Regions from separate parts of the Streptomyces sp. NPDC051776 genome, predicted to be linked through region 1. Evidence: predicted binding sites of a transcription regulator. Region 1 holds the regulator's gene; the other holds the start of a gene.
The links. The regulator HrcA, encoded in region 1, represses chaperone genes, less so after heat shock. The targets are predictions, from matches to a motif close to TTNGCACTCNGNNNNNCNGAGTGCNAA.

Region 1 (15,638 bases):
CACAACGCGCCGCCGCCCACGGCACGATCGCATCGGCGCCGGTCTCCGTCATGGTCTCGACGGCGAGCTCGCCCCGGTCGCCCTTGGGCAGCGCCTGGACGACGGTGATCCGGGGCCGCGGCTCGGGCTCCTCGCGCCACGCCGAGACCGCGACGTCCAGCCGGTCCTTGCCTTCGACCGCGGCCACGGTGCCGTACGCGCCGGTGCCCGCCCCGTCCGTCAGCACGACCTCCTCGCCGACCCGCAACCGCCGTACGGACACCGCGTGGCGGCCCTCGGGCCCCTCTAGGGCGACGGCCGTGGCGCCCTCGTGCCGGAGGCGGTGCAGCAGGTCGCGGTCGGCGAGGAAGACCGGTGCCGTCACGACCCGGCTCCGGTCACCAACGACTCGCGCGCCGACTCCAGTTCTGCCACCAGCACCTCGACCAGCTCACCGGCCGGGAGCTGGCGCGCCAGCCGGTGGCCCTGCCCCGCCCAGAGCGCCATGCCCTGCGGGTCACCCGCCGTGGCCGCGGCCTTGCGCAGCCCCGCGGTCATGTGGTGGATCTGCGGATAGGCGGCCGGGGCGTATCGCCCGTGCTCGCGGATGAACCGGTTGACCAGGCCGCGGGCCGGGCGTCCCGAGAAGGCCCGGGTCAGTTCGGTCCGCGGGAACAGCGGATCGGTCATGGCCCGCTTGTGCAGGGCGTTGGCGCCCGACTCCGCGGCGACGAGGAAGGCGGTGCCGAGCTGGGCCGCCTCCGCGCCGGCTGCCAGTGCACCCGCGATCTGGCCGCCCCGCATCACCCCGCCCGCGGCGATGATCGGCAGCTGGACGGCCTCGCCGACCTGTGCGACGAGCGTCAGCAGACCGACCCCGGACGAGGTGCCGTCGGCCTGCGGGTCGTCGTGGTGGGTGCCCTGGTGGCCACCGGCCTCGATGCCCTGGACGCAGACGGCGTCGGCACCCGCCCACTGGGCCGCCTGCGCTTCGTCGGGGCTCGTGACGGTGACGACCGTGAGCGTGCCCGTCTTGGCGAACGCGTCCAGGGCGGCCCGCGAAGGGCAGCCGAAGGTGAAGGAGACGACGGGGACGGGGTCGTCGAGCAGGATCGCGAGCTTGGCCTCGTACGCGTCGTCCATGCTGCCGTCGGTGTCGCCGAGCGGCGTCTCGTACCAGGACGCCTCGCCCGCGAGCTGCTCCCGGTAGACCTCGAGCGCACCGGCGTCCGCGAGCGAGGGCTGCGGCATGAACACATTCACCCCGAAGGGGCGCTCGGTCAGCCCGCGGAGCCGCTTGACCTCCTGGTACATCGCCTCCGGCGTCTTGTACCCGGCGGCGAGGAATCCGAGGCCGCCCGCCTCGCACACGGCTGCGGCGAGCTCGGGGCAGGAGGCCCCGCCGGCCATGGGGGCCTGCACGATCGGGTACGGCGACAGATCCGAGAACACGGAGGGCATGGCCGTATGGTGTCACGCGGTTCCGTCCCGCGGCTGATCGGGTCAGCCGGTCCCCCATCGCTGTGGGCATGCGTTCGCCGGGGCCGGGGCCCGGCGAAGTCCGGGGGGCGGCGGCCCGCAGACGGCAACGGCGGGGGCACCTCCCTGTGTTTGCCGCTCACGCGGCAAGCCCGCACCGTGCTGCGGTTCGCCGATTCTCACGTGGCCGCGAGTCGGCGGGTTCGGTGTGCCCATCCTCCCTCGGGACTTCGTCCGGGGCCCGGACGAATTCGACGCCTGCCACCGGTTGGCCTCGGCCAAGACCGGTCAGCGGCCGTTGAAGGCGTCCTTCAGGCGGGAGAACAGCCCCTGCTGCCCCGGCTGGAAGTGCCCCGAGGGCCGCTCCTCACCGCGCAGCTTCGCGAGCTGCCGCAGCAGATCCTCCTGCTGCGGATCGAGCTTCGTGGGTGTCTGGACCTCGACGTGGACCACCAGATCGCCGCGCCCGCCGCCCCGCAGGTGCGTGACGCCGCGCTGGTGGAGCGGGATCGACTGCCCCGACTGCGTGCCGGGCCGGATGTCGACCTCCTCCAGCCCGTCGAGCGTCTCCAGCGGCACCTTCGTGCCGAGCGCGGCCGCCGTCATCGGGATGGTGACAGTGCAGTGCAGGTCGTCCCCGCGCCGCTGGAACACCGGGTGCGGCATCTCGTGGATCTCGACGTACAGGTCGCCCGCGGGGCCGCCGCCCGGGCCGACCTCGCCCTCGCCGGCGAGCTGGATGCGGGTGCCGTTGTCCACGCCCGCCGGGATCTTGACGGTGAGGGTGCGCCGCGAGCGGATGCGCCCGTCGCCCGCGCACTCCGGGCAGGGGTTGGGCACGACCGTGCCGAAGCCCTGGCACTGCGGGCACGGCCGCGAGGTCATGACCTGGCCGAGGAAGGACCGCGTCACCTGCGAGACCTCGCCGCGCCCCCGGCACATGTCGCAGGTCTGCGCGGAGGTGCCGGGCGCGGCGCCCTCGCCCGAGCACGTGGTGCACACGACGGCGGTGTCGACCTGGATGTCCTTCGTGGTGCCGAAGGCCGCCTCGTCCAGCTCGATGTCGAGCCGGATCATGGCGTCCTGGCCGCGCCGTGTGCGCGACCTCGGGCCGCGCTGGGACGCGGTGCCGAAGAAGGCGTCCATGATGTCGGAGAAGTTGCCGAATCCCGCGCCGAAGCCGCCCGCGCCGCCGCCCGCGGCTGCGCCGGAGAGCGGGTCCCCGCCGAGGTCGTAGACCTGCTTCTTCTGCGGGTCGGAGAGCACCTCGTAAGCGGCGTTGATCTCCTTGAACCGCTCCTGGGTCTTCGGGTCCGGGTTGACGTCCGGGTGCAGCTCACGGGCGAGGCGACGGAACGCCTTCTTGATCTCGTCCTGCCCTGCGTCGCGGCGCACGCCGAGGACGGCGTAGTAGTCCGTGGCCACTTACGACTCCGCCAGGATCTGTCCGACGTAACGTGCCACTGCGCGTACCGCTCCCATCGTTCCGGGGTAGTCCATGCGGGTCGGTCCGACCACGCCGAGTTTGGCGACTGCCTCGTCGCCCGAACCGTAGCCGACCGCGACGACCGATGTGGAAGTCAGCCCCTCATGGGCGTTCTCATGCCCGATTCGTACGGTCATGCCCGAGTCCTTGGCCTCGCCGAGCAGCTTGAGGAGCACCACCTGCTCCTCCAGAGCCTCCAGCACCGGCCGAATGGTCAGGGGGAAGTCGTGCCCGAAGCGGGTGAGATTGGCCGTGCCGCCGATCACCAGCCGCTCCTCGGTCTCCTCCACCAGGGTCTCCAGCAGCGTCGCCACGACCGTGGAGACCGCGGGATGGTCCTCCGCCTCGAAGGAGTCCGGCAGATCCTGGACGAGCTGGGGCACATCGGCGAAACGCCTGCCTCCGACACGGCTGTTGAGCCGCGCCCGGAGGTCGGCGAGTGAGCTTTCACCGAAGGGCGCGGGCAGGTCGACCATGCGCTGCTCCACGCGGCCGGTGTCCGTGATCAGCACCAGCATCAGCCGGGCGGGGGCAAGCGACAGCAGTTCCACGTGCCGGATGGTCGATCGCGTCAGCGACGGGTACTGCACCACGGCGACCTGCCGCGTGAGCTGTGCCAGCAGCCGGACGGTACGGCCGACCACGTCGTCGAGGTCGACGGCGCCGTCCAGGAAGTTGTGGATGGCGCGGCGCTCGGCCTGGGACAGCGGCTTGACGCCCGCGAGCCTGTCGACGAAGAGGCGGTAGCCCTTGTCCGTCGGGATGCGGCCCGCGCTCGTGTGCGGCTGGGCGATGTAGCCCTCTTCCTCCAGCACCGACATGTCGTTACGGACGGTGGCCGGGGAGACACCGAGGCCGTGCCGCTCCGTGAGCGCCTTGGAGCCCACGGGTTCCTCCGTGCCCACGTAGTCCTGGACGATGGCGCGCAGCACTTCGAGTCTGCGTTCGCTGAGCATGCGCACACCTCCAGCTGTGGTCCCTCGGTCCGGGCTTGGCACTCGCTGTGTCTGAGTGCCAGCTTCCCCCCGGCCAGTGTACGGCGCAGTGGTATGACCAGGGCAAGGGCGGCCCGCTCGCCCGGGGCCCGTCCCGCGCCCGCGGCCTATGTGAACTCGGCAGCGAGCAACGCTACCTGGCTGGGACTAGCGTCGTCGTATGAACCGCACTTGGGAAGAGGCGGGCTGGGAGCAGCTCACACCGGGCGTCGCCCGTCGCCGCCTGCCGCGCTGGGACGCGACGGCCGGCCTTGTCCACGGGCCGGCCGCCGTGCTCATGGTGGATGCGGGTGCGACGCTGCTCGAGGGCGCCCAGTTGCGGCACCAGGCGGAGGAGGTACTGGGGCGCCGGGTGACGCATCTCGCACTCACGCATCCGCACTTCGACCACCTGCTGGGCTCCGCGGCGTTCGCGGGGACGCAGATCTACGGCGCGATCCGGATGGACCTGATGATGGGCGGCACGCGGGCGCGCGAGACGCTGCGCGACGACGCCGTACGGCACGGACTCGACGGCGAGGCCGCGACCGAGGCCGCCGAGTTGCTGCCGCGGCCGAATCACCTGGTCAGCGGGGAGATGACGGTCCCGCTCGGCGACGGGCGGGACGCGGTGCTCGTCAACGTCGGCCCCGGGCACAGCGGACACGACCTGGCCGTACTGGTGCCCGGGCGCGGGGGCGAGGCCAGCGTCGTCTTCTGCGGCGACCTGGTGGAGGAGTCGGGCGAGCCGCAGGCGGGCCCCGACGCGGTCCCCGCCCAGTGGCCCGCCGCGCTGGACCGGCTCTTGGCCCTCGGCGGCGAGGACGCACTGTACGTGCCCGGTCACGGAGCGGTGGTCGATGCGGCCTTCGTACGGGCGCAGCGCGACGAGCTGGCGGCCCGGTTCGGCGTGTCGTAGGCGCGCCGTACCGCGGGTCCGTAAGATCGGCCGGATGCGCAGCAGAAGTTACGGGCCGGACCTCACCCCGCCGTGGAAGAAGCAGAAGCCCGCACCCGAGGTGCCGGTGGAGGCGGACATGGTGGTCGAGGAGGTCGCGACCGGTTTCTGCGGCGCGGTGGTGCGCTGGGAGAAAACGGCCGAGGGCCCGACCGTCACCCTGGAGGACCGCTTCCTCAAGCAGCGCGTCTTTCCCATGGTGCCCCGCGGCTTCCTGCTCGAGGGCCGCGTCGTCACGCTCGTACGGCCCACGGTCGCGGCGCCGCGTCCCCCGACCCGTACGGCGTCGGGCTCGGTCGCGGTCCCGGGCGCGCGGGCGCGGGTGGCGCGCGCCGGGCGGATCTACGTCGAGGGGCGGCACGACGCCGAACTCGTCGAACGGGTCTGGGGCGACGACCTGCGCATCGAAGGGGTGGTCGTCGAGTACCTGGAGGGCGTGGACGACCTTCCGGCCATCGTCGAGAGCTTCTCGCCGGGTCCCGACGCGCGCCTCGGCGTGCTGGTCGACCATCTGGTGCCCGGGTCCAAGGAGTCCCGCATCGCCACGGAGATCACGGGCGACGACGTGCTGGTGGTGGGCCACCCGTACATCGACGTCTGGGAGGCGGTGAAACCCTCCTCGGTGGGCATCCCGGCCTGGCCCTCCGTACCACGCGGCCAGGACTGGAAGACGGGCGTGTGCCGAGCGCTCGGATGGCCGGACAACACCGGCGCCGCGTGGCAGCGCATCCTGGGATCGGTCCGCAGCTACAAGGACCTGGAACCCGTGCTGCTGGGCCGGGTCGAGAAGCTGATCGACTTCGTCACCGCTCCGTAGCGGCGGTTCCGGCGCCGGTCTCCGGCTGCTGTGCGCCGTCGTCCCCGCCCGCGACGCGTGTGCCGGGGTGGAAGCCGGAACAGATGAACGCGATGGCCAGCGCGCCGGCCATGCAGAAGAAGACGACCTGGTTCGCCTCCGCGAAGTCCATGCGGATATCGCTCAGGGCATCGCTGCCGAGGCGGGCCAGCGGGCTGTCGCCGCTCGGCGGACGGTTGTCCGCGTTGCCGGAGATCGCCTCGGCGATGTCCCGCGCGCCCGCGTGGGCCTGCTCCGGCGAGGCGCCCCGGGCTTCCAGGCTCTCCACGACGCGGTCGGTCATGGTGTGGGTCAGCACCGTGCCGAAGACCGCAAGACCGATGCTGGCCGCGTAGTTGCGCACCGTCTGCGTGATGCCCGTGACCTCGCCGTACGAAGTGCCGATCGAACGGTTGACGGCGTCGGTGGAGGCGGGGGCCAGCAGGAAGCCGATCCCGGCACCGGCCAGTGCGGCGTACGGCCACTGGTCGTGCAGGGAGAGATCGGTGAGCTTGTTGGCCCAGAGGGCGAAACCCACGGCGCCGAGTGCGGTGCCGAGCCGGAGGGCGGGCCTGGCGCCCTGCTTGTCGAGGATGCGGCCGCCCCACTGGGAGGCGATGGCGAACCCGGCGAAGAAGTAGAGCAGGAAGAGCGCGGCCTGGTTGGGGGACGAACTCAGCGACACCTGGGCGTAGATCGAGGTGAAGAAAAACACCGGGACGAACGCCATCATCGAGAAGAACAGCACGGCGACATCGGCGGAGAAGGCCCGGTCGGTGAAGACCTGCAGCTTGATGAGCGGATGGCGGGAGCGCAGCTCGTAGCCCACGAACAGCGCGAGGACCACCAGGCCGCCCAGAATGCACAGCCAGGTGATGGCGCTGCTCCACCCCCACGCACTGGCCTGCTGCAGCCCAAGGACGCTCAGCCCCATCCCGATGACCACCAGCGCTGCGCCGGCCCAGTCGATGGACTCGCGGCGCGGCTCGTTCCTGATGCGGGCGGCGAACGTCAGGGCGATGGCGATGATCGCGACCGGGATGTTGACCCAGAAGATCGCGCGCCAGGTCCAGGTGGTCAGCCAGCCGCCGAGCAGCGGGCCGATGGCGGTCAGCGCGCCGGAGATCCCGAAGAACAGCGCGAGCGCCCGGCCGCGCCGCGCCACCGGGAACACGGCGACGACCACGGCGAGCGCGGCCGGGAACATGAGCGCCGCACCGACGCCCTGAGTGGCGCGGAAGGTGACCAGCCACGCCTGCGCCCCGTCCCCGGTGGGAACCGCACCGCACAGCGCCGAGGACACGACGAAGACCAGGGTGCCGATCAGCATGAGCCGTTTGTGACCGAAGACGTCGGACAGCCGGCCACCGAGGGCGAAGAAGGCGGCGAGGGTGAGCAGATAGGCGTTGACGACCCACTGCATGCCTGAGGAGGAGAGGTCCAGCTCCTTGATGATGTCCGGCGCTGCGATGGAGACGATCGTCTGGTCGATGAAGGTCATCGCCACCGCGAACATCATGGCCGCCAGGGCCACGGACTCGCTCGGCGCCTCCGCCGCGGCGGTGCGTGCCGGTTCCGGTGGGGGTGACGGCGGTGGCTGACGGCCCGAGGAACCCTTCATGTCGCTCACAGCAAGGATTCTCCGGGCCCTCACCGGCCGCGGCATCCCGGCGTCGGCCGCGCTCCCCCGGGCGGGTGAGTCCGGGGCCGCCGGGCCGCACCACGGGGCTGGGCCGGTCTTCTGGATCAGCTCGGATCAGCCTGCGGCGTCTGGTGCGGTGGATCGCAAGGCGGCGGAGTGTCCTCGTAGTGGCCCCACTCGGTGCGCCGACAACGCAGCGAGGTGCCGTGCCAGGTGTCGCGGGCCCGAGCTGATCCAGAAGACACGGCCTAGTCGACCAGGTCGCGTACGACGGCGTCCGCGAGCAGACGTCCGTGCAGGGTCAGCACCGCCCGGCCCGACTCGTACGGGCCCGGCTCGAGCAGGCCGTCCGCCAGCGCGCGCCCGGCCGCCCGCGTGCCCGCCGGAGCGAGCAGGTCCAGCGGGCAGCCGTCCTTCAGACGGAGCTCCAGCAGGATGCGTTCGACCCTGCGGTCCTCGCCGGACAGCACCTCGCGCCCCGCTCCCGGGGAGCGGCCCTCGCTCAGGGCCTGGGCGTACGCGCCCGGGTGCTTGACGTTCCACCAGCGCACTCCGCCGACGTGGCTGTGGGCCCCGGGACCGGCGCCCCACCAGTCGGCGCCGGTCCAGTACAGCTCGTTGTGGCGGCAGCGGCCCGCCCGTGACGTGGCCCAGTTCGACACCTCGTACCAGCCGAACCCGGCGGCCGACAGGGTCTCCTCCGCTATGAGGTAGCGGTCCGCGTGCACATCGTCGTCGGTCATCGGCACCTCGCCGCGCCGGATGCGGCGGGCGAGCTGCGTGCCCTCCTCGACGATCAGCGCGTACGCGGAGACGTGGTCGGGCCCGGCGCCGATCGCGGCGTCCAGGGAGGCGCGCCAGTCCGTCTCGCTCTCCCCCGGCGTTCCGTAGATCAGGTCGAGGTTCACATGGTCGAATCCGGCGGCCCGTGCCTCCGCGACACAGGCCTCGGGGCGCCCGGGCGTGTGCGTACGGTCCAGGATCTGCAGGACGTGGCGGCGGGCGCTCTGCATCCCGAAGGAGACACGGTTGAAGCCCGCCTCCCGGAGCTGGGCGAGATAGCGCGGGTCCACGGACTCGGGGTTGGCCTCGGTGGTGATCTCGGCCCCGGCCGCCAGCGAGAACTCCTCCCGGATCGCGGCCAGCATCCGGCCCAGGTCGGCGGAGGAGAGGAGCGTCGGCGTGCCGCCACCGACGAAGACCGTCTCCACGGGGCGTGGGTCGTCGCCGAGGACCTTGCGGGCGAGCCGGATCTCCTCGGTGAGCGTCTCCGCGTAGTTGTCGCGCGAGGCCAGGACGCCGCCGGAGCCGCGCAGCTCGCTCGCGGTGTAGGTGTTGAAGTCGCAGTAGCCGCAGCGCGTCGCGCAGTACGGCACGTGCAGATAGAAGCCGAGCGGGCGGGCGGCGGCACCGTCGAGGGCGCGGCCGGGCAGTGCCCCGTCGTGGGGCACGGGCTCGCCGTCGGGCAGTGCGGAGGGCATGCCCCCCATTGTCCACTGCCGCAGGAAGACCCCGGGCCGGCCGGCAAGGGGTGGGCCTCCGGGCGGACGGGCCACGGTCGGGCAGGCACCGTACGGCGGGCCACGGTCGGGCAGGCACCGTACGGCGGGCCACGGTCGGGCAGGCACCGTACGGCGGGCCCCGAGCGCGGAGAGCGCCCGGGGCCCGGTAACGTCCGCGCGGAGGCGGCTACACCTCGCGCGTACCGTCGTACATCTCGTCGATCAGGTGCTTGAATTCTCGCTCCACGACCGGCCTCTTGAGCTTGAGGCTGGGCGTCAGCTCGCCGTGCTCGACATCGAGGTCGCGCGGCAGGATCCGGAACTTCTTGATCGTCTGCCAGCGCTGCAGGCCCTCGTTCAGGCGGCTGACGTAGCCGCCGATCATCTCCTCGACTTCCCGGGAGGTGACCACGTCCGAGTACCGCTTGCCCGCCATGCCGTGGTCGGCGGCCCAGGCCGTGATCGAGGGCTCGTCGAGCGCGATGAGCGCCGTGCAGAAGTTCCGGTCGGCGCCGTGGACCAGGATGTTGGAGACGAACGGGCAGACGGCCTTGAACTGGCCCTCGACCTCCGCGGGCGCGATGTACTTGCCGCCCGACGTCTTGATCAGATCCTTCTTGCGGTCGGTGATCCGCAAGAAGCCGTCCGAGGACAGCTCGCCGATGTCGCCGGTGTGGAACCAGCCGTCGGACTCCAGCACCTCGGCCGTCCTGTCCGGCAGACCGTGGTAGCCCTCCATGATGCCGGGGCCGCGGAGCAGGATCTCGCCGTCGTCGGCGATACGGACTTCGGTGCCGGGCAGCGGCCTGCCGACCGTCCCGGTGCGGTAGGTGTCGCCCGGGTTGATGAAGCTGGCGGCGCTGGACTCGGTGAGGCCGTAGCCCTCCAGGATGTCGATGCCGGCGCCGGAGAAGAAGTAGCCGATGTCCGGGGCCAGCGCGGCGGAGCCGGAGACGGCGGCGCGCAGCCGGCCGCCGAACGCTTCGCGCAACTTGGCGTAGACGAGCTTGTCGGCGATGGCGTGCTTGACGGTGAGACCGAGGGGCGCCGTCCTGCTGCCGGTGCGTCGCAGGTTGTCCTGGGAGATCTTCGCGTACTCGCGGGCGACGTCCGCGGCCCACATGAAGACCTTGTACTTGGCCGGGCCGCCCGCGCGGGCCTTGGCCACGACGCCGTTGTAGACCTTCTCGAAGATGCGGGGCACCGCGGCCATGTAGGTCGGCTTGACCACTGGAAGGTTCTCGATGATCTTGTCGATTCGGCCGTCGACGGCGGTGACGTGGCCGACCGCGATCTGGCCCGAGGTCAGGACCTTGCCGAAGACGTGCGCCAGCGGCAGCCACAGGTACTGGACGTCCTCGCCGGTGACCAGGCCGGTGGACTCGATGGCCCGGGCCATGTAGGCCCAGTTGTCGTGCGGCAGCCGCACGCCCTTGGGGCGCCCTGTGGTGCCGGAGGTATAGATCAGCGTGGCGAGCTGATCGGCGGTGATCGCACCGATCCGCTTGCGGACGACGTCCGGGTTCAGCTCCAGGTAGGCGGCGCCGCGCCGTTCGAGTTCGGCGAGGGAGAGCACCCAGTCCTCGGGGTCGCCCGGGGCCGTCAGCGCGTCGGTCTCGTTCATCACGACGACGTGCGCCAGATCGGGGAGCTGGTCGCGCTGCTCTCGGGCCTTGCCGAGTTGCTCGGCGTTCTCGGCGATCATGACCCGGCTGCCGGAGTCCGCCAGAATGTACGCCGTCTCCTCAGCGTTGGTGGACGGGTAGACCGTGGTGGTCGCCGCACCGGCGCAGAGCACGCCGAGGTCGGCCAGGATCCAGTCCAGACAGGTCGCGGAGGCGATGGCGACCCGCTCCTCGGGACGTACGCCGATGTCGATCAGGCCCGCGGCGATGGACAGGACGCGGTCGGCGGACTGCTTCCAGGTGAGCGAGCGCCAGTCGTCCGGGCCGTCGCCCGAGGCGGGCGGCACGGGGTAACGAAAGGCCTCCCGCTCCGGTGTGGCCTCGACCCGCTCCAGGAAGAGCGTCGCCACGGAGGGCGGCCGGTTTTCGATAAGGGTCTGCGTGTCGCTCACGACATCCTCCGTGCCCCGCGGCAAGTGCTGTGAGTGGGAGCTGTTCAATCCGTCCGCCAGTTGTTTAACTCGCGAGTAACCTCGAGCAGCCATCAGCGTAGGGCGCGTTCCGCCTTTGCGTAAGAGGGAACTGCGCACTCGTTGAAGTGCGTTTCACCCAGTGGACGGCACGAAACCGTCATCTGCCAGTCATGGATAACGAACATGGAGAAGCGGGCCCGGATTGATATGTCCGGACCCGCTCGCACGCATCGCACGCTGCCGCCTAGGGAGGGCCAGGTTCAGCGGGCCGCGGGCATGCCGCCGAACTGACCACCCTGACCCTGGCCGCCACCGAACTGACCGCCCTGGCCCTGGTTGCCGCCGAACTGACCACCCTGGCCGCCCTGACCCTGGTTGCCGCCGAACTGAACACCCTGGCCCTGGTTGCCGTCGAACTGGCCACCCTGGCCCTGGTTGCCGCCGAATTGACCACCCTGGCCCTGGTTGCCGCCGAATTGACCACCCTGGCCCTGGTTGCCGCCGAACTGAACGCCCTGACCCTGGTTGCCGCCGAAGTGACCACCCTGGCCGCCGCCGAACTGGCCACCGGTGAACTGACCATCCTGACCCTGGTTGCCGCCGAACTGGCCACCCTGGCCGCCGGTGAACTGACCACCCTGACCCTGACCGCCGCCGAACTGGCCGCCCTGACCCTGACCGCCGCCGAACTGACCACCGGTGAACTGACCATCCTGACCCTGGTTGCCGCCGAACTGACCACCCTGGCCGCCGGTGAACTGACCACCCTGACCCTGACCGCCGCCGAACTGGCCCTCCTGACCCTGACCGCCGCCGAACTGACCACCCTGGCCACCGGTGAACTGACCACCCTGACCCTGGTTGCCGGCGAACTGGCCGCCCTGGCCGCCCTGGCCACCGGTGAACTGACCACCCTGGCCCTGGCCACCGCCGAACTGGTCCCCGGCGAGCGTTCCGGTGGATGGGTTCGCGGCCGCGTCGTGGCCCTGCCCCACCTTCTCGAGGACGGTCCTGCGGATGTCGTTGTCCACCCGGCGCGGGTCCATCATCTGGCGCTGCAGTGGAGTGGTGGCGGCGGAGAGAACCTCGTTGAGCGGCTTCTCCGCCGGGGGCTTCATATCGTCCAGCGGCTGGTCCTTGAGCAGCCTCGCCCAGCCCTGCGGCGTCGTCCCGGAGGCCGCGGGCCCGTCGTGGGCAACGGCGGCGGATCCGGTTCCGAGGGCCATCACGGAACCGGCGATCATGGCGGCAGCCTTCGTGTACTTCACTCGAGCATCCCTTCCCGAGCGGTGTCTGCGCGGCACGACCGTCGTGCCCCGCCCGGGTCCGCGCTGGGGCCGCCCGGATCACCGCTGCGCAGTGCGTAACGGCACGTTTCTTCCGCGAGAAACCGGAAGGCCCGGCATTCACCCGTATGCCACACGAAGGCGCCCGCCCCCGGGTGCCTGGGGACGGGCGCCTTTACGCCGTTCTACGCCGTGGCGGCCGCTTCTCGGCTTCGGCCCCGCTTCTCAACTTTCGCCTCAGTGCTCAACTTTCGCCTCAGTGCTCGACTTTCGCGCCACCGCTCGGCTTTCGCCCTACTGCTCGGCTTTCGCGCCACCGCTCGGCTTTCGCCCTACTGCTCGGCTTTCGCGCCACTGCTCGACTTCGGCCTTACTTCCTGGCCTTGGCTTCCCCGCCCTCGGAATCCGTGGACAGCACTGCGATGAAGGCTTCCTGGGGGACCTCCACACTGCCGACCATCTTCATCCGCTTCTTGCCTTCCTTCTGCTTCTCCAGCAGCTTCCGCTTACGGGAGATGTCACCGCCGTAGCACTTGGCGAGGACGTCCTTGCGGATGGCGCGGACGGTTTCCCGGGCGATCACACGGCTGCCGATGGCGGCCTGAATGGGCACCTCGAAGTTCTGCCGCGGGATCAGCTCGCGCAGCTTGGCCACGAGCCGCACGCCGTACGCGTACGCCTTCTCCTTGTGGGTGATCGCCGAGAAGGCGTCGACCTTGTCGCCGTGCAGCAGGATGTCGACCTTGACCAGGTCGGCGGTCTGCTCGCCGGTGGGTTCGTAGTCGAGCGAGGCGTAGCCGCGGGTCTTGGACTTCAGCTGGTCGAAGAAGTCGAAGACGATCTCGGCCAGCGGGAGCGTGTAGCGCAGCTCGACGCGGTCCTCGGAGAGGTAGTCCATGCCGAGCAGCGAGCCGCGCCGGGCCTGGCACAGCTCCATGATCGCGCCGATGAACTCGCTGGGGGCCAGGAGGGTGGCGCGGACGACCGGTTCGTGCACCTCGGCGATCTTGCCGGTGGGGAACTCGCTCGGGTTGGTGACCGTGTGCTCGGTGCCGTCCTCCATGTCCACGCGGTAGACCACGTTGGGGGCGGTCGCGATCAGGTCGAGCCCGAACTCGCGCTCCAGACGCTCCCGGATGACGTCCAAGTGCAGCAGGCCGAGGAAGCCGACGCGGAAGCCGAAGCCGAGCGCGGCGGAGGTCTCCGGCTCGTAGACCAGCGCGGCATCGTTGAGCTGGAGCTTGTCCAGGGCCTCGCGGAGTTCGGGGTAGTCAGAGCCGTCCATCGGATACAGGCCCGAGAAGACCATCGGCTTCGGGTCCTTGTAGCCGCCGAGCGGCTCCTCGGCGCCCTTGTTGAGCTGGGTGATGGTGTCGCCGACCTTGGACTGGCGGACGTCCTTCACACCGGTGATCAGATAGCCCACCTCGCCGACACCGAGGCCGTCGGCCGGGGTCATCTCCGGCGAGTTGGTGCCGATCTCCAGGAGCTCGTGCGAGGCGCCGGTCGACATCATCCTGATCCGCTCGCGTTTGTTGAGCTGACCGTCGACCACCCGGACGTAGGTGACAACGCCGCGGTACGAGTCGTAGACCGAGTCGAAGATCATCGCGCGGGCCGGGGAGTCCTTCACCCCGACCGGGGCCGGGACGACGTCGACGACCTTGTCCAGCAGCTCGGGAACGCCGTCACCGGTCTTCGCTGAGACCTTCAGCACGTCCTCGGGCTCGCAGCCGATGAGGTGCGCGAGCTCCTCGGAGAACTTCTCGGGCTGCGCGGCGGGCAGATCGATCTTGTTGAGGACCGGGATGATCGCGAGGTCGTTCTCCATCGCCAGGTAGAGATTGGCAAGGGTCTGCGCCTCGATGCCCTGGGCGGCGTCCACGAGGAGGATCGTGCCCTCGCAGGCAGCGAGCGAGCGGGAGACCTCGTAGGTGAAGTCGACGTGGCCGGGGGTGTCGATCATGTTGAGGATGTGGGTGGTGCCCGCACCCTCCCCCGCGGTCGGCGCCCACGGCAGCCTTACCGCCTGGGACTTGATCGTGATGCCGCGCTCGCGCTCGATGTCCATCCGGTCGAGATACTGGGCGCGCATCAGCCGCTGCTCGACGACGCCGGTGAGCTGCAGCATGCGGTCGGCGAGTGTCGACTTGCCGTGGTCGATGTGCGCGATGATGCAGAAGTTGCGGATGCGCGCCGGGTCGGTACGGCTCGGCTCCGGCACATTAATAGGGGTCGCGGGCACGCAGGGTCCTGTTTCTTGAGGCGTCTGCCGCCTCTGGTCGGATCGATACGTAGCCTCCATAGTCCCACGCCCGCGGGGAAGCGACGGGTTTGGGAGGCCCTCGGAGCGGCTGGTAGCCTGGTCCACTGTGCCTCGTGCCCTCATCAGCCGGGGCACTGCTCAAGAATCCGGACGAACCTGCAAAGGCTCTATACGTGGCGAACATCAAGTCCCAGATCAAGCGGAACAAGACGAACGAGAAGGCGCGCCTGCGCAACAAGGCCGTCAAGTCCTCGCTCAAGACCGCGATCCGCAAGACCCGTGAGGCCGTCGCGGCCGGCGACGCCGAGAAGGCCACCGTGGCCGCCCGCGAGGCGTCCCGCAAGCTCGACAAGGCCGTCAGCAAGGGTGTGATCCACAAGAACCAGGCCGCCAACAAGAAGGCAGCTCTGGCTCAGCGGGTCGCCACCCTCCAGGGCTGACACCCGTAGCACCTGCCTCACCACACCTCAACAGTGACGTGATGTACGGGGCTCCGGCCCCAGGGCCCTCCAGGGGCCCGACCCCGCCGGCCCGGATCCAGCGGTCCCTCTCAACCGCTCCGGACGGCAACCCACGCGCCGCACGCGGCCTGCGTTCGCCACGCGGGTGCGGCGCACCCGAGTTCGTACCCGATGGCCCGATGCCTGTCCCTTCCCCAGGACGGCACCGGGCCTTCGGTGTGTCAGGGCTTTCGGTTGTACGGGCCTCTTCGGTGTGGCAGGGCCTTCGGTGGCAGGGCCTTCGGAGTACGGGCGTCGTGCCTCGGTATTCGCCGGAGGCGGGCTTGGTCAGACGTACGGAATGAGGGCTCCGGTACGGGGGAGCGGGTCGCACGGACCCCGGGCTTCTGCGCGGATGCGGTGCGGGGCGTGGATCCTGCGCGGCCGGACCGGGGCGCGGCCGGACCGGGGCGCGGCCGGACCGGGGCGCGGCCGAGCGCGGGACCGGGGCGCGGGGAGTGAAGCGCGCGCCGGTGTCGTATGCGGACAGTTCCGCTATCTTCACGGCATGTCGATACCGGGGGACCAGTCGAATCCGTATGCCGCACAACCGTACGGTGCGCAGTCTCATCCGCAGCCGCCTCAGCCACAGCATCCACAGCCGACACATGCGCACCAGCCGCAGCCGCCCGG
Region 2 (15,638 bases), on a different contig from region 1:
GCAGGATCGAGGAAGGCTGGTGGCAGTTCGACATCCTGAGCCTGCTGCGTCAGCTGGACGCCGTCGAAATGTAGGCGCGGCGCCTCCCGGCGGTGCGGCGCCCCGGTCCACGGTCCGCCGGTGGTGGACCGTGGACATCATGGGCCGACGGACGCGGATGACCGGATGACGGCACGGCCGAGGCCCGGTGCTCCCGCGACGGGAACACCGGGCCTCGGTGCGTACGAGCTTCGCGTACGGGTCAGTGCGCGTGGCCGTGACCGCCGTGCGCGGCCTCGGCCGGCTCCTCTTCCTTCTTCTCCACCACGAGGGTCTCGGTGGTGAGCAGGAGGGAAGCGATGGACGCGGCGTTCTCCAGCGCGGAGCGGGTGACCTTGACCGGGTCGATGACGCCGGCCTTGACCAGGTCGCCGTACTCACTGGTCGCGGCGTTGAAGCCGTGGCCCTTCTCCAGCTCGGCGACCTTCGAGGTGATCACGTAGCCCTCGAGGCCGGAGTTCTCGGCGATCCAGCGCAGCGGCTCGACGACGGCGCGACGCACGACGGCGACACCGGTGGCCTCGTCGCCCTCCTTGCCCAGCGAGCCCTCGAGAACCTTGCCGGCGTGGACGAGCGCGGAGCCACCACCGGAGACGATGCCCTCCTCGACCGCGGCACGGGTCGCGGAGATGGCGTCCTCCAGGCGGTGCTTCTTCTCCTTGAGCTCGACCTCGGTCGCGGCGCCGACCTTGATCACGCAAACGCCGCCGGCCAGCTTCGCGAGGCGCTCCTGGAGCTTCTCGCGGTCCCAGTCGGAGTCCGTGGCCTCGATCTCGGCCTTGATCTGGGAGATCCGGCCCTCGACGTCCTCGCGCTTGCCGGCGCCGTCGACGATCGTGGTGTCGTCCTTGGTGACGGTCACGCGGCGGGCGGAGCCCAGGACCTCGAGGCCGACCTGGTCGAGCTTGAGGCCGACCTCCTCGGCGACGACGGTGCCGCCGGTGAGGGTGGCGATGTCGCCGAGCATGGCCTTGCGGCGGTCGCCGAAGCCGGGCGCCTTGACGGCGACTGCGTTGAAGGTGCCGCGGATCTTGTTGACGACGAGGGTGGAGAGCGCCTCGCCCTCGACATCCTCGGCGATGATCAGCAGCGGCTTGGAGCCACCGGACTGGATGACCTTCTCCAGCAGCGGAAGCAGGTCGGCGATCGCCGCGATCTTGCCCTGGTGGATCAGGATGTACGGGTCGTCGAGGACGGCCTCCATACGCTCCTGGTCGGTGACGAAGTACGGGGAAAGGTAGCCCTTGTCGAAGGCCATGCCCTCGGTGAAGTCCAGCTCCAGACCGAAGGTGTTGGACTCCTCGACGGTGATGACACCGTCCTTGCCGACCTTGTCCATCGCCTCGGCGATCAGCTCGCCGACCTGCTTGTCCTGGGCGGACAGCGCGGCCACGGCGGCGATGTCGGACTTCTCGTCGATCGGGCGGGCGGTGGCGAGCAGTTCCTCGGAGATGGCCTTGACGGCGGCGTCGATGCCCTTCTTCAGGGCGGCCGGGGAGGCACCGGCGGCGACGTTGCGCAGTCCCTCTCGGACCAGCGCCTGCGCCAGTACGGTCGCGGTGGTGGTGCCGTCACCCGCGATGTCGTTGGTCTTGGTCGCCACCTCCTTGACGAGCTGGACGCCCAGGTTCTCGTACGGGTCCTCCGCCTCGACCTCACGCGCGATGGTCACACCGTCGTTGGTGATGGTGGGGGCGCCGAACTTCTTGTCGATGACGACATTGCGGCCCTTGGGGCCGATGGTCACCTTCACGGTGTCGGCGAGCTTGTTGACGCCGCGCTCGAGGGCGCGACGGGCGTCCTCGTCGAACTTCAGGATCTTCGCCATGGTTGCGTATGTCCTCTCGAAGAGCTGCGCCCCGGGCGCCCGGTTGTTCAGACACGGGAGGCCGGGGCGCAGATCACAAACGTGGGTGAATTACTTCTCGACGATCGCGAGAACGTCGCGAGCCGAGAGGACGAGGTACTCCTCGCCGCTGTACTTCACCTCGGTGCCGCCGTACTTGCTGTAGAGCACGACATCGCCGACCTTGACGTCGAGCGGAATGCGGTTGCCCTCCTCGAAGCGACCCGGGCCCACGGCCAGGACGACGCCCTCCTGGGGCTTCTCCTTGGCGGTGTCCGGGATGACCAGGCCAGAGGCTGTGGTCTGCTCGGCGTCCAGCGGCTGGACCACAATGCGGTCCTCGAGCGGCTTGATGGCAACCTTGGTGCTGGCGGTCGTCACGATCCGACCTCCCCCTTCGGAGATCTCACGGGGTTGACTGTCTGAGGTGGCGACCTGGTAGATCCGTCGTCGCGGGTGCCGGATCTGCCCGTCGCTGTGTAGCTGGCACTCCCTGGTGGAGAGTGCCAAGCCGAGACTATGACGGCGTTAGCACTCAGTCAACTAGAGTGCCAGCGAGCTGCCGGGCACCCCCACCTGCGCCTGAGCAAGGCACGGGTCCCGATCACGCTGCCCGAGCTGGCCCTGGGCCGTCTTCCCCCCTGATCAGACCCCGGAAGAGCCTATCGACCGCCGGCCGCGTGCGGGTCCGTCTGCTCGACATCGTGTGCGCGTACACGCCGACTGTCAGAGCCGGGTCGGCGTGTCCCAGGTACTCGCTCACGGCCGGAGGCTCGCGCCTGCGTCGAGGAGCACGCCAGGCGTGGAAGGGGCGTGAGCGCGTGGGGCACGGCGAAGGGCCGTACCCGAACTGCTGCTTGTGGTACAGGCCCTTCGCCCGATGTCCCGCTCCACTGGAGCCCCGAGCCGGGTTTCACCCGACGAGGCCATTCGCGGTCCCCGCGCTCTGCCTGCTCGCGCCCGGCGCCCCGCACCGAATCCGCGGCACCGGCCAGCGTGGAACGGCCGCTGAGCCGGGGGCGGTTACCGGTAGACCGTGGCGATGTTGGTGGAACGGTCGGCGGCGGTGCAGTGGGTTTCTGTGCGGCTGTTGGTAGTGGTGAGGGTGAGGTTGTTCGGGTTGTTACAGCTGTTGTTCTGCCGGCCTTCCTGAGCGATGTTCTGCTGGAAGAGGTCGGTAGTGGATGAGCCGCCCTTCGGCCTTGGCTCCTCCGCGGATGTCCGCGGTGTGGAGGTTGGTGGAGCCGTCCACCGTCCTGCAGCCCACCTGCGACCGGCTGCCGCTCAAGGGCGTGGCGACGGGTGGGAGGTTGGGGTTGTTGCAGAGGTTGTTCTGCCGGCCTTCCTGGGCGATGTTCTGCTGGTTCACATCTGCGTCCAGGCCTGCGCTGCCGCCTTCGGCTCGGGCGCCGCCGCCCTTGATGAAGGTTTTGCGGTTGAAGGAGATGTCCTTGTCCCAGCAACGCGTTCCGATCTGGCTCCCCCTCACTGAGAGGGGCGCGTCGCTGTTGAGGTTGTTGCAGGTGTTGTTCTGGCGGCCTTCCTGGGCGATGTTCTGCTGAACCACGCTGCCGGTACTGGAGCCGCCTTCGGCTCGGACGCCACCGCCCTCGATACGGGTCTGCTTGCTGAACGAGCCGTCCTTGTTGCCGCAACGACCCTCTACCCGGCCCCCGGTCACAGTAAGGGTGCCAAAACGCTCGTTGCGGTTGTTGCAGGTGTTGTTCTGCCGGCCTTCCTGGGCGATGTTCTGCTGAACCACGCTGCCGGTACTGGAGCCGCCTTCGGCTCGGACGCCACCGCCCTCGATACGGGTGTGCTTGCTGAAGGAGTGGTCCTTGTTCCCGCAGCGACTCGACTCCCCGCCACCACCGAGCAGGATCGTCCCGGCAAAGTCGGGGTTGCCGCAGCTGTTGTTCTGCCGGCCCTCCTGGGCGATGTTCTGCTCGGTCACGTCGCCGATCGTGCTGGAGCCGCCTTCGGCTCGGACGCCACCGCCCTCGATACGGGTGTGCTTGCTGAAGGAGTGGTCCTTGTTCCCGCAGCGACTCGACTCCCCGCCACCACCGAGCAGGGTCGTCCCGGCAAAGTCGGGGTTGCCGCAGCTGTTGTTCTGCCGGCCCTCCTGGGCGATGTTCTGCTCGGTCACGTCGCCGATCGTGCTGGAGCCGCCTTCGGCTCGAACGCCACCGCCCTTGATACGGGTGTGCTTGCTGAAGGAGAGGTCCTTGTTCCCGCAGCGGCTCGACTCCCGACCCCCCGTCACCGCGAGGATCTCGTGGTTGGAGTTGTCGCAGGTGTTGTTCTGCCTGCCCTCCTGGGCGATGTTCTGCTGGACCACGGCGGCGCTTGTACTGGAGCCGCCTTCGGCCCGCGCCCCGCCGCCCTTGAACAGGGACTTGTGGTTGAACGATCCGTCCTTGTTCCCGCAGTGGCTCGTCTCCCGGCCGGCGTCCAGGTCAGCATTGGGGAAGTTGGGGTTGTTGCAGGTGTTGTTCTGCCGGCCGTCCTGAGCAATGTTCTGCTGTTCCACGAAGGCGCCTGCGCTGCCGCCTTCGGCTCAGGCGCCGCCGCCCTTGATACGGGCGTGCTTGCTGTACGAGCCGTCCTTGTTGCCGCAACGGCCTTCCACCCGGCCCCCGGTCACGTCGAGAGGGAAGGCGCCGCTGGGGTTGTTGCAGGTGTTGTTCTGGCGGCCTTCCTGTGCCGTGTTCTGCTGGCGGAGATTGCCCTCAACGCCGGCACTGGAGCCGCCTTCGGCTCGGGCGCCTCCACCCGTGACGGACGTGTGTTCGGCGAAGGAGAAGTCCCGGTCGAGGCAGAGGCCCTCCACCCGGCTGCCTTCCACGGTGATGTCCGAGTCGTTGGGGTTGTGGCAGTTGTTGTTCTGTCTGCCGCGCTGGGCGGTGTTCTGCTGAGCCAGGCTGAGGGTCGATGTGCCGCCTTCGGCGTGGGCGGGGCCGTTGCGGGTGCGGGAGAACGCGGTCAGGGAACCGTCGGCGGTCGCGCACCGGCCCGCTGCCCGGCTCCCGGTGAGCGTGATCGCATCTTCGGGGGCGGTGTTGGGGTTGTTGCAGTTGTTGTTCTGTCTGGAGGACTGCGCAATGTTCTGCTGGAAGAGGCCCCCGCCAGTGGTGGATCCTCCCTCCGCCCTGGCCTTCGCCTTCCCCTGATCAGGGCCGCTGCCGGCGAATGCCGTCCCGGCTCCCACTGCAGTCCATCCGCTCACCGCCAGGACCAGCATCGTGGCTGTCGCGATCTTGTTCACCCGCATACCAGAGCCCTCCTTGTGCCTCGTCGGTCGGCCGAGCCGTTGCTCCCTCCCTCAACTTCGCTCCGATCCTTCTCGTCATGGGCCCGCTTTGTTCCTCACACCAACAGCCCAGCCCCCCTTTCGGGGCTCCTGAAACGGGACAACTGGAGTCTCGCCCCGCGGCCGGTGGCTCGGACACGACGGCTTTGGTTCTTGGTCGTTCGACCCGTTGAGGGAGTTCTGCCGGAGAGTCCGACAGGGAGCGGCAGGCGCCGATCGCCGGGCGTCGCCGGGGGCCCGCACGGCTGCCCGCGTCGGCCGCACGGACCGGAAACGCGTCCGGCCACCCCGCGCGCCCGGGACGGACAGCCGTGCCTGCAGGACGGCCAGCCTGTCCCGGGGCGGACAGCCGTGCCTGCCCCGACGGTCAGATGTAGTCCTCCAGGCGGGCCAGCGCGAAGCCCTGGGACGTGGCGGCCCGGATCACGCGACGCACCATGTCCGGCATCGTGCCGTCCCATTCCGACTTGCCGCGGAAGTGGGTGAGGATGATGTCACCCGGCCGGAACCGGTGCTCCCCGCCCCCGTATTCGATGCGGCGGGCGAACGCTTCCTGGCTCCACAGCGGTACGACCGTGATGCCGCACGAGCGGGCGGCGCGAAGTGTGTCGCGGTCCCAGTTCCCGTAGGGCGGGCGGAAGATGCGGGGACGTACGCCGAACTCCCGCTCAATGGTGTCCTGCTGGCGGCAGATCTCCTTGCGCTGGCCCCGGTAGGACAGGGTGAGCAGATCCTCGTGGTTGATGGTGTGGTTGTTGATGGCGACGCCGAGGCTCTGGAGTTGCCGGAAGTAGTCGTAGTCGTCACGCACGACGTAGTCGCTGAGGAACGCACTGACCGGGACGCCGAGTTCACGGAGCATGCGGATCAGGCGGGGGTCCTTGTGGACGCCGTCGTCGATCGTCAGGAACACGACGCGGTCGCTGGTGGGGACGCGGGCGATCACGGGCGGCAGGCCGGAAGAGCCGGAGAGGCCGCGGAGTGCGCCGGGGGCGAGTCTGCGCTCGGGCGGGGCGGGCGCGATGAGCGGCGGGACCGAAAGACCCCATCGGTGGGCGAACGCGAGCCTGACCGCTTGGGACCTGGCCGTCTCGCGGGCGGAGAAGGCCAGCGCCGGGTTGGTGCCGAACGGGGAAGCGGAGCCGGGCGTACCGGCGCTCACCCCTGAGGCAGCCCGGCCCACGGAAATGGCAGGGGCACCCGCCGCCCCGGCACCCGCCGCCCCGGCACCCGCCGCCCCGGCGCCGGCGCCCGCCGACGGGTCGCGCTCCGCGTCGTGCGCGGGGACGTCCGCGCCCGCCGGCAGGGCACGCTCACCGGCGTACGGAGCAAGTCCGCGTGCGCCCGCGCGTCCGGGGCCCGCTCCGCCCTCCAGGGCGTACGCCGCCGTCGGTGCCCCTGTCGCGCCGAGGACGGCGGGGCCGGATTCGGGACTCGAACGGTCGCGGGGCGCATGGTCGGGAGGCTGGGCACAGGCGCCGCCGACGGCGCCGATGAGCATGAACACCGCGGCGCCGCGGACGCTGGTGCCCCATCGCCAGAGCTGCCCTTTAGTCCAAATGTGATCTCTTTTTTCATTTTGTCGTACAAGTTGCATAGTGTCGCATCCTGCCAGGGGCACCGGCATCGGGCGCTCCGAAAACGCCGGGCTCGCTGCCCGGTCCACCGCTCGGCCCACATCCGTCCCGCAACGAACCCGGCCCGGTCCGGCCATGCCCCGCCCGCCGCCCCCCGCCGGCTGCCCGTGCTGTGACCTGCGGGCCGTGCCCGTACCGGCCACCGGCACAATGGAGCAGGTGGACGACCTCGACGCCTTCGCCGCCCTGCTCACCGACGAGGGCCGGACGCTCCTCGACGTCCTGCGCGACTACGACCCCGCGCAGGAGCTCGCGACCGCCACCCGCCTCCGCCGCGACCATCCGGCCGAGCTGGTCTCCGCCGCTCTCGGGCAGGCCGGGCTGCGGCGCCGCGCGGCAGCGAAGTTCGGCGCCGCGGACGCGGCCGTCATGTTCTTCACCCCGGACGGCCTCGAGCAAGCGACCCGCACGTCCGTCGCCGCCCACCGCGCGGACCGCTTCGCCGCGCTCGGCGTGCGGCGCGTGGCCGACCTGTGCTGCGGCGTCGGGGGCGACGCGATCGCACTCGCGCGGGCGGGCATCGAGGTGGTCGCCGTCGACCGCTCGCCACTCACCTGTGCGGTCACCCGGGCCAACGCCGAGGCGCTGGGGCTCGCGGACCTCGTCGAGGTGCGCTGCGCGGACGTCACGGAGATCGAACTCGGTGCGTACGATGCGGTGTTCGCGGATCCGGCAAGACGGGGCGTCCACCGGGAGCGAGGCGGCCGGACCGGGCGGATCTTCAACCCCGAGGCGTACTCACCGCCTCTGTCCTGGGCCGTCGAGGCCGCCCGCAAAGCCCCCTTCGCGGCCCTGAAGATCGCGCCCGGCGTACCGCACGAGGCTGTGCCGAAGGACGCGGAGGCCGAGTGGATCTCGGACAGCGGCGATGTGAAGGAGGCGGTGCTGTGGTTCGGGACCGGCACGGCCGGCACCTGCCGTGCCACCCTCCTCCCCGGCCCTCACGACCTGGTCGGCGCCGGCCTCCCCGACCCCGCCGCGGGCCCGGTCGGCCGCTACCTCTACGAGCCGGACGGCGCGGTGATCCGCGCGCACCTGGTGGCGGACGTGGCCGAGCGGCTCGACGGCCGCCTCATCGACCCCACCATCGCCTATGTGACGGCGGACGAGCTGCGCCCCATCCCCTACGCCACCGCGTACGAGATCACGGACGCGCTGCCGTTCAACGTCAAGAAGCTGAAGGCGCTGCTGCGCGAGCGCGAGGTCGGCACGCTCACCGTCAAGAAACGGGGGTCGGCCGTCGAGCCGGAGGAACTCCGCAGGAAGATCAAGCCGCGGGGTCCGAACGCGGCGACCGTCTTCCTCACGCGTGTGGGGGGCGCGCCGGCGATGCTCGTCGGCCGGCCGTCGGCGGCGGACGGCCGCCTCTGAGCGAGCCGGACTTCCCCGACCGGGCGGGCGTCCGGGGAAGTTCCCGTCTGGAAGTTCCCGTCTGGAAGGGGCCGTCTTCAAGTGGCGACATCCGCCCGTAGGGCGGCGGGAGCCAACCTCGGCGGCGGCACTAGGGACCCTCTTGCGCCGGTCCGACGGACTCGAAGCGCCAGCGGTGCACCGTCCGGCGCACCAACTCCTCGCCAGGCTCGGGCAGTTCGGGCAGTTCGGCGTCGTACGGGGCGTCCCACCAGGTGATGACGAGGACACGGTCCCCGGGGGCCGTGAAGGTCTCGCGGCGCAGCGCGGGCGGGTCGAGGGCCTGCCCCCGCACCCAGTCCAGGAGTTCGGGTCCGCGCCCCTCGGCCGCCCTCGCCTCCCACATCAGCGCAACGGTCATCGGCGAACGATCATGAGTGAACGGTCATGAGCAGCGGCCATGAGTGAACGGTCATGAGTAGAGGTTGTCCTTGCTCATCTCGTGGACGTGGTCGTGGCTGTGCCCGCCGGGCGCCGGTACGTGCGTCTGCGTCACCGGGAGCGAGGAGTCCGCGGATAGGTCCCAGGCCGAGGCCGGACGACCGCGGGCCACCATCTCCGCGCCGAGCGCCGCCACCATCGCGCCGTTGTCCGTGCACAGCTTGGGCCGCGGCACGCGGAGCGCGATCCCCGCGTCCTCGCAGCGCCGACCGGCCATCGCGCGGAGGCGGGAGTTGGCGGCGACGCCACCGCCGATCATCAGGTGCTCGACGCCGTTGTCCTTGCACGCCCGTACGGCCTTGCGCGTCAGCACATCCACGACGGCCTCCTGGAAGGACGCGGAGACATCGGCGACCGGTACGTCCTCGCCCGCGTTGCGCTTGGCCTCGATCCAGCGGGCGACGGCGGTCTTCAGGCCGGAGAAGGAGAAGTCGTAGACCGCGTCGCGGGGGCCCGTGAGGCCGCGGGGGAAGGCGATGGCGTCGGGGTCGCCCTCGCGGGCCCAGCGGTCGATGACCGGGCCGCCGGGGAAGCCGAGGTTCAGGACGCGGGCGACCTTGTCGAACGCCTCGCCCGCCGCATCGTCGATCGTCGACCCCAGGGGCCGTACGTCCGTGGTGATGTCGGACGACATCAGGAGGGAGGAGTGACCGCCGGAGACGAGCAGCGCCATCGTCGGCTCGGGCAGCGCCCCGTGCTCGAGCTGATCGACGCAGATGTGCGAGGCGAGGTGGTTCACCCCGTAGAGCGGCTTGCCGAGTGCGTACGCGTACGCCTTGGCCGCCGCGACACCAACGAGCAGCGCGCCGGAGAGCCCGGGGCCCGCCGTGACCGCGATGCCGTCGAGGTCGCTCGCGGCGACGCCCGCGTCCTTCAGGGCCCGCTGGATCGTCGGGACCATCGCCTCCAGGTGGGCGCGGCTGGCGACTTCGGGCACGACGCCGCCGAAGCGCGCGTGCTCGTCGACGCTGGAGGCGACCGCGTCGGCCAGGAGCGTGTGGCCGCGGACGATGCCGACGCCGGTCTCGTCACAGGAGGTCTCGATGCCGAGGACAAGCGGCTCGTCAGCCATCGTTGGTCATTCCCTGTTCGTGTTCGTCCATGGAACCGTGCCCGGTTCCGCCGTGCTCGTCGTCCGCGTCGTGCTCCACACGGCGCATCACCACGGCATCCACATTGCCCGGCTGGTAGTAGTTCGGGCGGAGGCCGATGGGCTCGAAGCCGAAGCGCTCGTAGAGGCGCTGGGCGCGGGTGTTGTCGACCCGCACCTCCAGCAGCACCTCGCGGCACTCGAAGTCGTTCGCGCCGGCGAGCAGGTCGCCGAGAAGGCGGGCGCCGAGTCCCGTGCCCCAGTACGCGCGGGCCGCGGCGATGGTCTGGATGTCTCCGGTGCGGTCGACGGCGGCCAACCCGCCGTAGCCGACGATGGTGCGGCCGGCGGCGGAGACCGCCGACTCGCCCGGCTCGACGCCGCTCTCCCCGTCCGCCCGCCGCCCGTACGCGCTCTCCCCGCGCGCCTCTTCCCCGCAGCCGCCGTACGTCTCCGCCACGATGTAGCGGCGGGTGGCGTTCGGGCCGCGGGCGTGGGCCAGTTCGGACCAGAACAGCCCGCGCGACCAGGCGTCGTCGGGGAACAGCTCGCGCTCCAGGCCCAGCACGGGCTCGATGTCCCACCACCGCATCTCGCGCAGCGTGACCTTCCCGTTCGTCACCTCGGCGTGACCACCTTGTAGTTGGCCGGCACCTGGGCGTCGGGGCGGCGCAGATAGAGAGGCCGGTTCGGCAGGAACTCCCCGCCCGTGGCCATCCTTTCCGCGGCGAGCGCGGCGAGCGCGGCCGCCGACTGCAGCTCGGGCATGCCGTCCGGCACGTCCGTGAAGACCTCGCTGTAGAGACGCGCGCCCGCGCCGACGGCGGGAAGACCCCCGACCATCGCGGCGATGTCGGCAGGACGGTCGACGGAGGGGCCGGAGACGCGGGTGCGGGGGTCGGCGTAACTCGCCCAGTAGACCTCTTTGCGGCGGGCGTCGGTGGCGACGGTGAAAGGTCCTTCGAGACCGGCCTGTCCCGCGGCGTACGCGATGCCGTCCAGGGTGCACAGGCCGTGGACGGGGGCGCCCGTCGCGGCGCCGAAGGCGGCCGCGGTCGCGAGCCCCACGCGCAGCCCGGTGTACGGACCCGGCCCGACGCCGACGACGAATCCGGTCACGGCGGTGAGCTTCGCCCCGGCATCGCCCAGCACCCGGTCGACGGCGGGGAGCAGCAGCTCGCCGTGGCGCCGCGCGTCCACCTCGTGCGACTGGGCGACGACTCCGTCTCCGTCGTGCAGGGCCACGGTGACAGCGGGGGTGGCGGTATCAAGAGCGAGCAGCAGCACGAGTACAGCCTACGGCGCGGCTCCCGCCCGCCGTGCCCCTCCTGCGGAAGCGGGACGCCGCTCCTCCCGGGCGGGAACGCCGCCCGGCGCGCGGGGACGGCTCGGGAAGCGCGCGGGACACAGCGGGACGGCAGGGGGCAGCGGGGGCAGGGGGTGGGCTTCGCGTACGGCGCATGGCCCGTATCCCCCGGCCCCGTGGCGCTCCGCGCCGAAAGCGGGTTCGGGCGGTGCTACCTTCGGGCGCGAAGGCTTGCGGCGCAAGGCATGTCGAGGCACGTACGGGGCGAGAGGCGGAAGCGTGGCACGGAGCAACTCGGGGCCGATCGTCGCGGGAATCACGGCCGCGGCCCTCGCCGTGGTCGCCTTCCTCGCCTACCAGGCGTCCGCCACCGCGCCGGACGACCTCTCGACGGCCCGCCGCGACGGCTCGCACTCCAACGGCCGGCCGGACACGTCCGGCGACAACAGCGACAAGCAGGAGAAGCACCACCTTCCAGCCGCCTCAGGCAGCGGCGTACGCGTCGTCTACGCGCTCGACGAGCGGCGCGTGTGGCTCGTCGGCCGGGACGACGCGGTGACGCGGACCTTCCCGGTCACACCGAGCACGGTCAGCCCGGAGCCCGGCCAGTACGCGGTGACGTCGCGGTCGGTACGGATCACCGGCTCGGACGGGGTGCCCGTCGAGCACGTCGTACGGTTCACCACGGTCGAGGGTGTGGTGGTCGGCTTCAGCGCGGCGGTGAACGGCCGGATGCCCGACCCGGGCGCTGAGCTGAAGACCGGCGGCATCCGGGAGAAGCGGGCCGACGGCAAGGCGATGTGGGCCTTCGCGACGATCGGCACGAAGATCGTCGTGGTGGACTGAGCGGCAGCCCGCGGCACTGGCGGACATCACTCATACGGGCTACGCGGCGTCTCGCCGGACCTCACCCTCGGAGTCCGGGGTCCCGGGCCCGCCCTGGGGGTCCTCCGGCGGCGTGGACACGGCGTTCGCCGCGGCGCAGGCGGCCAGGAGCTGGCTCATCGACGGGCCGGGGGACGACGGGGCGCCCGACTCCGCCCCTTCCTCGCCGGGGCGTCCGTCCATCAGCGCATCAGTGTCGGGCTCATGACGCGTCATGGGTGCCTCCTCACGGCTCGTACGGCGAGTCCGGTGCCAAGTTAGGTAGACCTAACCAAGTTCGCTGTCACCATGTGACCACGCACGGCACCGGACGCGCAACATTTTGCCGACGACTTGTCGGAACGTACACACGAAGGAAAGACGCGGCTCCGACCTGGTCGGGTTCCCGGGACGCCCCGGAAACGCGCGGCACGGTGCGTCCGTTCGACGCCCGGCACGCCGATGCCGAGTCGTACGGAACCGGGGCGGCAGTTCTTGCGGAGCGGGGGCCGCATCCCTGCTCTACGGAGCCGGGACCGGAGCCCGCGCGGGACTGCACAGGTGGTACGGAGCGGTGTACGGAGTGTGCTGCGCCGTCAGCCTGCCAGCGGCGAGAGGTCCGTAGCCGCCCACCGCGGGCCGACTCCGACGACGGTCACCTCGCGCACGTCGTTCTCCACGGTCTCGTCGCCCTCGGCGCGCCCGATGACGACGTGCAGCCGGTCCTCCGACAGCTCCTCGACCTTGCCCTCACCCCACTCGACGATCACCACCGACTCGGGCAGCGACACGTCCAGGTCGAGGTCCTCCATCTCGTCGAGCCCGCCCAGTCGGTAGGCGTCCACGTGCACGAGCGGCGGCCCGTCGCCCAGCGACGGATGCACCCGGGCGATGACGAAGGTCGGCGAGGTCACCGCGCCGCGCACGCCGAGCGTCTCACCCAGACCGCGCGCCAGCGTCGTCTTGCCCGCGCCCAACGGACCGCTGAGCAGCACGAGATCGCCGGGGCGCAGCATCTTCGCCAGCCGCCGTCCGAGGTCCTGCATCGCGTCCGGTCCGGTGATGGTGAGCTGGGCGGAGGTCATGCCTCCGGTGGCTGTCGTCAGCGACGCGCCGCCGGGGGCGGAAGAGGGTGCGGGGTCGTACGGGGCGTCCATATCCGCCGATGGTACGGGGCGCGGCGGCCCGGGCGGCGTTCTGCCGCGGACAGGGGAGGACAGGTGGAGGGCAGGGGAGGGCAGGGGGGACGTCCCGGTTTGCCGGTGGCGCGTGCCGGACGAGAACCGGCGCTCAGCCGCCGGCCGAGCGCGAGGGGCGGGAGGCGTGTTCCGCCGCGGCCGGCGCCGCCCCTGCCCGCGTCAGCAGTTCCGCCAGCCGGTCCGTCACCGTCTCCGGATGCTCCAGCATCACCAGGTGGCCCGCGTCGGGTATGAGGACCAGCTCGGCGTCCGGGAGCAGCGCGGCGATCGCCTCGCTGTGCGAGCTGGGCGTCACCAAGTCCCCGGCGCCCGCCAGGACGAGCACGGGCAACTCCCGGAAGGCCGCCAGCGCCTCGCTTTTGTCATGCTCCTGGAACGCGGGATAGAACTCCGCGACCACGTCGATCGGCGTCGACTCGATCATCCGCTCGGCGAATCGCGCGATCGCCGGATCCACGTCACGGGAGCTGAACGAGTACCGCTTGATCAGTCCGTCGAAGAGATCCGCGGTCGCCCGCCGCCCCCGCTCGACCAGGTCCGCCTGCCGTCCCAGCGCCTTGAGCACACCGGGCACGAAGCGCCGCACCGCGTTGACCCCGGCCACCGGCAGACCGTAGTTGACCTCGCCGAGCCTGCCGCAGGACGTGCCGACGAGGGCGACGCCGACGACCCGTTCCCGTACGTACTCCGGGAAGTGGGCGGCCAGGGCCATCACCGTCATACCGCCCATCGAATGTCCCACCAGGACCACGGGCCCTTCGGGCACGGCCGCGTCCAGGACCGCCTTCAGGTCGCGGCCGAGCTGGTCGATGCTGACGGGCGTGCCGTCCGCCTGCTCCAGGCCGCGGGCCGAACGTCCGTGGCTGCGCTGGTCCCAGTGGACGGTGCGGACGATGCCGCGCAGCGCGGCCCGCTGGAAGTGCCAGGAGTCCTGGGTCAGGCAGTAGCCGTGGGAGAAGACGACGGTCACGGGCGCGGGCCTGCGGCGCCCGAACACCCGGCGCCTGCGCGGCGGATCGTCCGCCGGCTCGATCTCGTCCGTCTCGAAGTAGAGCTCGGTGCCGTCGTCCGCGAATGCCCGTCCCGGGGTGCCGTGCAACTGGCCGTACGGGCTGGACGAGTCCAGCGCGAGCCGCGCCTTGCTGCGCATGCCGCGGCCGACGGTCAGCCGCTCGATGGCCACTCCCGCGGCGGCGCCCGCCGCGACCACGCCGATCGCGGCGCCCGCGATGCCGGCGCGGCGCCAACCGGCCGCCCCTCCCGCCCTGTTCGCAGCGGTGCTCTCGCCCATGATCGTGCCTCCCCTGGCCCGTGGCAGAGGTGACCTCACCCCGTGGCTACCATCTGCCCCTGCCCTGCGGCCTCATGCGTGCGGCCTCCCCGGCCGTGCGCGTCGTCGGTCAAACTACGGTGCATCCAGCGCCCGCTACCGAGGGGTGTCGGCGTGCCGTTGCTCACTTCTGGCACGGGCCCGCGGTGGTGCGGTCGTCGGCGGGGACGCCGGGCGCGGTCAGGCGCCGGTGGCGGCGGTACCGCCGTCGTCCCCCTCACCCACATAGACGCGCGGAACCCGCGATCCGATCCGTGTGACGATCTCGTACGCGATGGTGCCCGCCGCGCGGGCCCAGTCCTCGGCGGTCGGCTCGCCCCGGTCGCCCGGCCCGAACAGCACCGCCTCGTCGCCCACTTCGGCGCTGTCGCCCCCGAGGTCGACGACGAACTGGTCCATCGCGACCCGGCCCGCGACGGTGCGCCACTTACCGCCGACCAGCACGGGCCCGGCGCCCGATGCGTGCCGCGGGATGCCGTCCGCGTAGCCGACGGGAATGAGCGCGAGCGTCGTCTCGCCCGGGGTGAGGTACTGGTGGCCGTAGCTGACGCCGTGTCCGGCCGGGACCCGCTTGACCAGCGCGATGTCCGCGGACAGCGTCATCACCTGGCGCAGCCCGAAGTCGGACGCGGAGCCGACGTCCGGGACAGGCGAGACGCCGTAGATCGCGACCCCGGTCCGTACGAGATCGAAGTGCGACTCCGGCAGGGTGAGGGTGGCGGGCGAGTTGGCGATATGACGCACCTCGGGGCGGAGCCCGACGCGCTCGGCCACGGCGACGGCGTCGCGGTAGACCTCGAGCTGCGCCGCGATCGAGGGGTGGCCGGGCTCGTCGGCGCACGCGAAGTGGGACCAGATGCCGGTCACCTTCAGCACACCCTCGGCCTCGGCGGCGCGGGCCGCGTGGACGAGTTCCAGCCAGTCGCCGGGCGGGCAGCCGTTGCGTCCGAGACCCGAGTCGATCTTGAGCTGGACGCGGGCCGTGCGGCCACGGCCCTGGCCCCGGTCCCGGTACTGGCCCCGGTCCTGTACCCGGTCCTGGTCGTGCGTACGGGCTTCGCGGGCGGCGGCTTCGCGGGCGGCGGTGGTGACCTCCCGCATCGCCCACATCCCGCTCACCGACACGTCGATGTCCGCCTCGATTGCCTCGCGCCAGGGGCCGC

Region 2: a site for HrcA is predicted at 2,414-2,440, ahead of groES (co-chaperone GroES). Genes of this name have one in related genera too.

The regions. Positions count from the first base shown of each region.
Region 1 covers NZ_JBFAYQ010000037.1:16,656-32,293, reverse strand. Annotated here, with positions in the region: gene AB0M26_RS24295 (16S rRNA (uracil(1498)-N(3))-methyltransferase) at 1-364, opposite strand, end outside; gene AB0M26_RS24290 (nitronate monooxygenase) at 361-1,440, opposite strand; gene dnaJ (molecular chaperone DnaJ) at 1,747-2,883, opposite strand; gene hrcA (heat-inducible transcriptional repressor HrcA) at 2,884-3,900, opposite strand; gene AB0M26_RS24275 (MBL fold metallo-hydrolase) at 4,100-4,837, shown strand; gene AB0M26_RS24270 (DUF3097 domain-containing protein) at 4,872-5,693, shown strand; gene AB0M26_RS24265 (MFS transporter) at 5,680-7,230, opposite strand; gene hemW (radical SAM family heme chaperone HemW) at 7,602-8,834, opposite strand; gene AB0M26_RS24255 (AMP-dependent synthetase/ligase) at 9,043-10,932, opposite strand; gene AB0M26_RS24250 (hypothetical protein) at 11,214-12,221, opposite strand; gene lepA (translation elongation factor 4) at 12,610-14,484, opposite strand; gene rpsT (30S ribosomal protein S20) at 14,679-14,945, shown strand.
Region 2 covers NZ_JBFAYQ010000011.1:74,354-89,991, forward strand. Annotated here, with positions in the region: gene AB0M26_RS11740 (ester cyclase) at 1-74, shown strand, start outside; gene groL (chaperonin GroEL) at 242-1,867, opposite strand; gene groES (co-chaperone GroES) at 1,958-2,266, opposite strand; gene AB0M26_RS11755 (hypothetical protein) at 3,009-4,418, opposite strand; gene AB0M26_RS11760 (hypothetical protein) at 4,446-5,159, opposite strand; gene AB0M26_RS11765 (polysaccharide deacetylase family protein) at 5,566-6,699, opposite strand; gene AB0M26_RS11770 (class I SAM-dependent methyltransferase) at 6,986-8,206, shown strand; gene AB0M26_RS11775 (hypothetical protein) at 8,337-8,606, opposite strand; gene tsaD (tRNA (adenosine(37)-N6)-threonylcarbamoyltransferase complex transferase subunit TsaD) at 8,658-9,758, opposite strand; gene rimI (ribosomal protein S18-alanine N-acetyltransferase) at 9,751-10,368, opposite strand; gene tsaB (tRNA (adenosine(37)-N6)-threonylcarbamoyltransferase complex dimerization subunit type 1 TsaB) at 10,395-11,063, opposite strand; gene AB0M26_RS11795 (hypothetical protein) at 11,362-11,928, shown strand; gene AB0M26_RS11800 (hypothetical protein) at 11,968-12,183, opposite strand; gene tsaE (tRNA (adenosine(37)-N6)-threonylcarbamoyltransferase complex ATPase subunit type 1 TsaE) at 12,543-13,031, opposite strand; gene AB0M26_RS11810 (alpha/beta hydrolase) at 13,237-14,436, opposite strand; gene alr (alanine racemase) at 14,656-15,638, opposite strand, start outside.